Regions from separate parts of the Cryobacterium sp. Hh11 genome, predicted to be linked through region 2. Evidence: riboswitches for the same ligand, from Rfam matches in the RefSeq annotation. Region 2 holds a riboswitch; the other holds the start of a gene.
What was found. A riboswitch is a leader RNA that binds a small molecule or an ion and turns the genes downstream of it on or off. The one in region 2 is predicted to bind thiamine pyrophosphate.
Positions count from the first base shown of each region.

Region 1: linked by a shared signal. The riboswitch ahead of E3T46_RS10705 (bifunctional hydroxymethylpyrimidine kinase/phosphomethylpyrimidine kinase) and the one ahead of E3T46_RS16525 (YkoF family thiamine/hydroxymethylpyrimidine-binding protein) in region 2 are both predicted to bind thiamine pyrophosphate.

Region 1 is NZ_SOHF01000022.1:8,755-12,152, reverse strand. It holds gene E3T46_RS10710 (dihydrolipoamide acetyltransferase family protein) at 1-1,360, shown strand, start outside; TPP riboswitch at 1,433-1,532, shown strand; gene E3T46_RS10705 (bifunctional hydroxymethylpyrimidine kinase/phosphomethylpyrimidine kinase) at 1,515-3,056, shown strand; gene thiE (thiamine phosphate synthase) at 3,091-3,398, opposite strand, start outside.
Region 2 is NZ_SOHF01000037.1:102,660-106,057, reverse strand. It holds gene E3T46_RS16530 (Gfo/Idh/MocA family oxidoreductase) at 1-908, shown strand, start outside; TPP riboswitch at 1,166-1,276, shown strand; gene E3T46_RS16525 (YkoF family thiamine/hydroxymethylpyrimidine-binding protein) at 1,294-1,932, shown strand; gene E3T46_RS16520 (ECF transporter S component) at 1,955-2,554, shown strand; gene E3T46_RS16515 (ATP-binding cassette domain-containing protein) at 2,547-3,398, shown strand, end outside.

The DNA.
Region 1 (3,398 bases), on a different contig from region 2:
CGCTCCCGGCGATACGATCGCCATCGACCAGGCCGTGGTCGAGGTTGAATCGGCCAAGTCGATCGTGGAGCTGCCGTCGCCCTACGGCGGCGTCGTGGCAAGCCTGTTCGGCGAGCCCGGCCAGGTCATTCATGCCGGGCAGGTGCTGCTGACCGTGACCGACGCGACTGCTGACGCTGCAGCCGGTGTTGTCGGCGTTCCGGTCGCCGCGGCGACCGTCGTGGCGGTCGAAGGCTCCGGAGCCGTTCTGGTCGGCTACGGCACGACCGAAAGCACCCGGCCGGCGCGCAAGGTGGCCGCCGGGCGGTTCGGCACCCCGCGGGCAGCGGATGCCCCGGCACCGGCTGCACCGGCTGCATCGACGCCGCCCGTCGCTGTTGCGCTGGCCGAGCGCCCCGCCGAGGTGGCGGCATCCGTTTCTCCGACCATCGATTCGTCCAGCACGGTCGACCCGATCCGCCGCTCCCCCGTCGTGTCTCCGATCGTGCGCCGGCTGGCGCGCGAGAACGGGTTCGACGCGAGCACGCTGGCCGGGAGCGGGCACGACGGTCTGGTGCTGCGCAGCGACGTCGAGGAACACATTCGCGCGCTCACCGCTCCGGCCGTGGCTGTCGATGTGGCAGCCGATGTCGACGTTGCGACGCCGCCCAGCGCTGTCGACGCGGCGAGTGCGGATATTCGCATTCCCATCACCGGCCTGCGCAAGGTTGTGTCACAGCGGCTGACCACGTCGCGTCGGGAGATTCCCGAGGCGACGATCTGGCTCGACGTCGACGCGACCGCCCTGTTCGCCGCGCGAAACCAGCTGCTCGCGGCGACGGGTGAGCGGTTCAGCGTGACGGCGCTCATCGCGCGCTTCGTAGTGGCCGGGCTGCGCCGGTATCCGGTGCTCAATTCCTCGGTCGACACCGCGAGCCAGGAGATTCTCCAGTACGGAGCCATCAACCTCGGCATTGCGGCGCAGACCTCACGCGGGCTGATGGTTCCCGTCATCCACCGTGCCCACGCGATGAGTACGCGACAGCTGCGCGATGCCCTCGCCGCGCTGGTGGCGCAATCGCCCGACGGCACCTTCTCGCCGAGCGCGCTGACCGGGGGAACCTTCACCCTCAACAACTTCGGATCGCTCGGCGTCGACGGTTCGGCCGCGATCATCAACCATCCCGAAGCGGCCATTCTCGGCATTGGGCGCATGATCGAGCGGCCGTGGGTGGTCGAACACGCACTCGCGGTTCGCACCGTCGTAGAACTCTCCATGGTGTTCGACCATCGGGTCTGCGACGGCGGCACCGCCGCCGGGTTTCTCACCTATGTGGCCGGCTGCATTGAAAACCCGGTGAGCCTGCTCGCCGACCTGTGAGCTCGGGGCGTGTCCTGAACGCCCACGATTCTGGCATCGGTAGCTGAGTGACGTTTGTTGGCGTATAGGCTGCTGAGTGACACGGGGTGCTCCGCACAATGCGCGAGCTGAGATGAATACCCGTTGAACCTGTCTAGTTAGCACTAGCGAAGGAATGTCACGGATGACTGATCAGACCTCGAGTATCACGCCGCGCACCACGCCTCGGATTCTCAGTATCGCCGGCACCGACCCGACCGGCGGTGCCGGCATCCACGCCGATTTGAAAAGCATCGCGGCCAACGGCGGGTATGGCATGGCAGTAGTAACAGCCCTGGTCGCGCAGAACACACGCGGGGTGCGCTCGGTGCACACCCCGCCGGTCGCGTTTCTGCGCCAGCAATTGAACGCAGTGAGCGATGACGTGACCATCGATGCCGTGAAGATCGGTATGCTCGCCGAAATCGACGTGATTCACGAGGTGCGTTCCTGGCTCAATGCCCACCGTCCTCCGCTCGTCGTGCTCGACCCGGTGATGGTGGCAACGAGTGGCCACCGGCTGCTCGAACCCCAAGCGGAGCAGGCGCTGCGTGATCTGATCCCCCTCGCCGATCTCGTCACACCCAACGTTCCCGAGCTGGCCGTTCTGCTCGCAGAACCCCCAGCGGAAAACTGGGCTGCGGCCATCGAGCAGGGCAAACGACTATCCGCCCAGACCGGAGTAACCGTGTTGGTGAAGGGGGGTCATTTCGACGAAACCCTCTGCCCTGACGCCCTGGTCAACACCCACGGGCTGCTGGCACAGAGCGTTGTCGAGTTTGCTTCGCCGCGTATCGCCACCAAGAATACCCACGGCACCGGATGCTCGCTCTCCTCGGCAATGGCCACGGTACAGGCGCGAACCGGGGACTGGGCTGCGTCTCTGGCCGAGGTCAAAGACTGGCTTCAGGATGCTCTGATCCATGCTGACGACCTCGAGGTCGGTCAGGGCCATGGCCCGATCCATCACTTTCATCGGCTGTTCGCAGGCGCGTCGGCCGAGTCGGCCACACCAGCTGATTCGGTGAAGTTCAGTGCGACACTGTGGCGCGATGTCGAGCTGATTCGCACGCAGATCTTCGATCTGCCGTTCATTACGGATCTCGGTACTGGGGTTCTGGCCGAGCGAGATTTTGCGTATTACCTCGCTCAGGACGCGCTCTACCTCGCCACTTACTCGCGCGTTCTTGCGCGCGCCAGTGAGATCGCGCCGAGCATGCACGCACAGCGGTTTCTGGCCGATTCGGCACGACGGTGCCGCGACGTTGAGTTGGAACTGCACAGAAACTGGCTGGGGCAACGGGACGTGTCGTCCGAGGCCGGACCGGTAACGGCTGGCTACCTGGATCACTTGCTCGGGCTCGCTGAGGGCGGAAACTATGCGGTGCTTCTGGCGGCGCTGTTGCCCTGTTTTTGGCTCTATGCGGATGTCGGTGAGCGGCTGCACACCGACTTTCTGGCGCGCACCGAGACAGCAGTACATCCATATGCCGCGTGGCTCCAGACCTATGCCGATGAAGAATTCGCCGCGGCCACGAGGGAAGTCATCGCGCTCACCGACGACGCTGCGGCCACGGCCTCTGACGCGCAACGCTCGGCGATGCGCCAGGCGTTTGCCACCTCGTCACGGTTCGAGCTCGATTTCTTCGACGCCCCTCGGCAATCTGTGTTGGCCTGAGATGACCACGCCAAACTCGGTACTGTGTGCGGTATCAGCCCAGCGCGGGCAGGCTGGCCAGAAGTCGCTGCGCGGCATCCGTCGGGTCGTTGGCGTCGGTGATCGCGCGCACCACAACCACTCCAGTTGCGCCAGCGTCGACGACCTGGTTGATGTTGCTGAGGTCGATGCCACCGATGGCAAACCATGGCAGCTCGCTGTCGGTGGCTGCGCTGCGGGCGGCCGCGTAACGCAGAAGTTGCGTTCCGACCGCCGCTCGACCGGGTTTTGTCGGTGTGGCCCAGACTGGGCCGACGCAAAAATAGTTGAGATCGTTCGCGGCCAGGGCTGCATCCACGTGTT
Region 2 (3,398 bases):
ACGGCCACCGGGTGGCGGCCGTGGGGTCGCGTTCTCTCGCGTCAGCCGAGGCTTTCGCGGCAACCCATGGGATTCCCCAGGCCCATGGTTCGTATGAGGACCTCGCTACCGACCCGAACGTCGACGTGATTTACATCGCAACGCCACACAACCTGCACTCCGAAAATGCAACGCTCGCGCTCGAACACGGCAAACACATCCTCGTCGAGAAGTCGTTTACTCTCACGGAAGCCCAGGCTTCCACCGTCGTCGAACTCGGCCTGCAAATGGGCCTCGTCGTGGTCGAGGCCATGTGGACGCGGTTCCTCCCGCACATGGCACACGTGCGCAACTTGATCGCGGCGGGCCGCCTCGGGGAGATCCGTTCCCTCCACGCCGACCACACGCAGAACCTTCCTCGTGAAGACACTCACCGCATCAACAACCCCTATCTAGCCGGCGGCGCGCTCCTGGACCTCGGTATCTACCCCGTTTCCTTCGCGCACGATATCCTTGGTGCCCCCGTCGACATCGACGCTCACGCAACGTTCACCCGATCAGGAGTTGACGCGTCGGTCGCGACGATCCTCACGCACGAGAACGGCGCGATGTCGACATCGTTCTCATCACTCGAGACGCGAGGCCCCAACCGAGCCACGATCCTTGGCACCGAGGGCCGCATCGAAATCGCGGACACCTGGTACGCACCAACCACGGTGTCGCTTTATGACGCAAGGAATTCACTTGTCGACGTCTATGACCAAGCAGTATCCGGACGTGGCATGCAGTTTCAAGCAGCCGAAGTGGAACGCGTCATCCGAGACGGCAATCACGGTAGCCCCCTGATCACTCCCGAGGAATCGGTGACGGTCATGCGCACAATGGATGCCATCCGGGCAAAGATCGGTCTACGGTATCCGAACGAATAACACTGTCGTGCACAAATCGTGCCCGGAGCGTGATCGCCGCAAGCATCCTCATCATCGAGGGCTAGCGACACGGCGGGGCACAGTACGCCCTCGCCGACCGGCACAGGTGTCGTCACACACATTGCCGCCCTGGCCCTGGTCGATCAGGCGCTGGAACAATTGCTGCACGTGCTGCCCAATTTCCAGTGGTGTGTCGGTGGCGGCTGCAGGGCGCCAGCCTCGGCGACCTCGGCCCCGCCGGGCATGCCATACTTTCGTTGTATCAACACGGGAGTCCGATTAATCGGGCTGAGAGGAAGCTGCAGAGGCTTCGACCGTCGAACCTGATCTGGATCATGCCAGCGCAGGGAGGCTGACTCGTCTTTCCCGTGCCCCCACGAAAGAAATGGGCACGATCATTCCAGAAACCCCCTTCACAGCCACACCGGCGGAATTCGGCATTGGCGCGCGCCTCACCCTCGCCGTCATGCGCGACGACTACGCCGCCGTCATTCTCGACGCGCTCCAGCAGGCAGATTCGACCGGGATCGCACTTCAAACCGGCGTCGTCAGCACCTACCTGTCCGGCGCCGAACCCGACCTGCTGCGCTACGTCAGCCAGGTCGTCGCCGGCGCGAGCCGCAGCGGAGCCCATGTCACGGCAACCGTGCAATTCTCCCGAGGATGCCCTGGCGAAGTCACCTGCACGCTGCCGCCCACCGGCGGGCTGTTCGCCGAGGTCGTGAACCTCACGCCCACCGGCGTACACGCTGTCGCAGAATGGGCACTGTATCCACTGGATGACGGCACCGGTTCTGCTTCCGCCGATCACATGCGCGACATCTACGCCGCGATCGAGAGCGCCAAGGCCTCCGGGCTCACGGTACACAGCGAGCACTTCGTCACCCGGCTCGAGGGCGACCTCGCCCTCGTGTTGCAGGTCATCGCCGCCGGCTGGATCGTGGCCGGCCGAACGGTGCAGCACGTGGCGACGCACGCGACCCTGTCCCTCAACAGCCCGAGCCTGAACTCCCATGCGTCCTGACGCCGACCAGAAGGAAACGGCCATGCCCACAGCATCCGCCAAGAAAAGGCACTGGAGCCTCAAAGACCTCGTGCTTGTCGTCGTGCTCGGTGTCGTGTTCGGCTTTCTTTACTGGATATTCGTGCAGGCCTGGACCGCCCTGTCGATCGCGATGGGTCCGGCCGGCGACCTCGCGCAGCACTTTCTGCTCGGCTCCTGGCTGCTCGTCGCCCCGATCGCGATCGCCATCGTGCGACGGCCGTTCGCCGGCATCTTTGCGGAGGTTATCGCGTCGGTGATCGAGGTCGTCTTTCTCGGCTCTATGGTCGGGCCGCTGCTCTTCGTCGCCGCCGCCATTCAAGGCGCGGGCAGCGAGATTCCGTTCGCCCTCACTCGCTACCGCAACTACAGCTGGCTGACCTACGCACTTTCGGGGCTGCTCGGCGCCGGGCTGGTGTTCTTCTACTCGGCATTTCGCTCCGGCTGGTACGGCCAGGAGATCTTTCTGCTGCGCCTCGCTATTCAGCTGATCTCCGGCGTGATTCTCGGCGGGCTGCTGGCCAAACTCATCGTCGATGCCCTCGACAAAACCGGCGTCGTCGACAACTTCGCGATCGGCCGCGATCGCCTCGCCCGTGCCTGAGACCGACATCCTGACACTGCAGGACGTGTCGGTGCGATTCCCGCGTCGGCCCGAGGCCGTGCTCAGCGACGTGTCGGTGCGCCTCGCGCCGGGCGAGCAGCTCATCGTGTTCGGCGCCTCCGGTTCGGGCAAATCCACCCTGTTGCAGACCATCACCGGCGTCATTCCGCATTCGGTCGTAGCCTCGCTCGGCGGCAGTGTGCGCATGGGAGGGACGCTCAGCATCGAAACCTCCGTCGTCGAGCTGTCCCGGCTCGTCGGCGTGGTCGCGCAGGACCCCGCATCGTCGGTCTGCCTGCCCGACGTCGAACAGGAGCTTGCCCTGCCGCTCGAAAACCGCGGTGTCGACCCGGCACTTATCTCGGCGCGCATCGATCGCGCGCTTGACGCTGTTCAGGCACGGATGCTGCGACACCGGTCGACCGGGCAGCTGTCCGGCGGCGAAGGCCAGCGCGTGGCCCTCGCCGCCACCCTCATCGCCGAACCGGCCGTGCTCCTGCTGGACGAACCCACCTCGATGCTCGACGCGGCGGGCCTGGGCGCCGTGCGCCGCGCCATCCGTTCGGCCGTCGACACCTACCGGCCGGCCGTCGTGCTGGTCGAACACCGCATCGACGAGTTCACGGGCACGGCGGGAATCGCCGGGCTGCCGCCACGCGCACTCGTGCTCGGCGAGGCCGGAACCGTCATTGCCGATGGCCCCACGGTCGACGTGCTCGCCCAGCATGGGCGCTCGCTCAATCAAAACGGATGCTGGCTTCCGCTCGAAACCGAATTGCTCGCCGTGACCGGGTGCGCCGGCGGGCTCGGCGAAGCGGGCGTGCGCGCCGGCCTCCGGTCACTC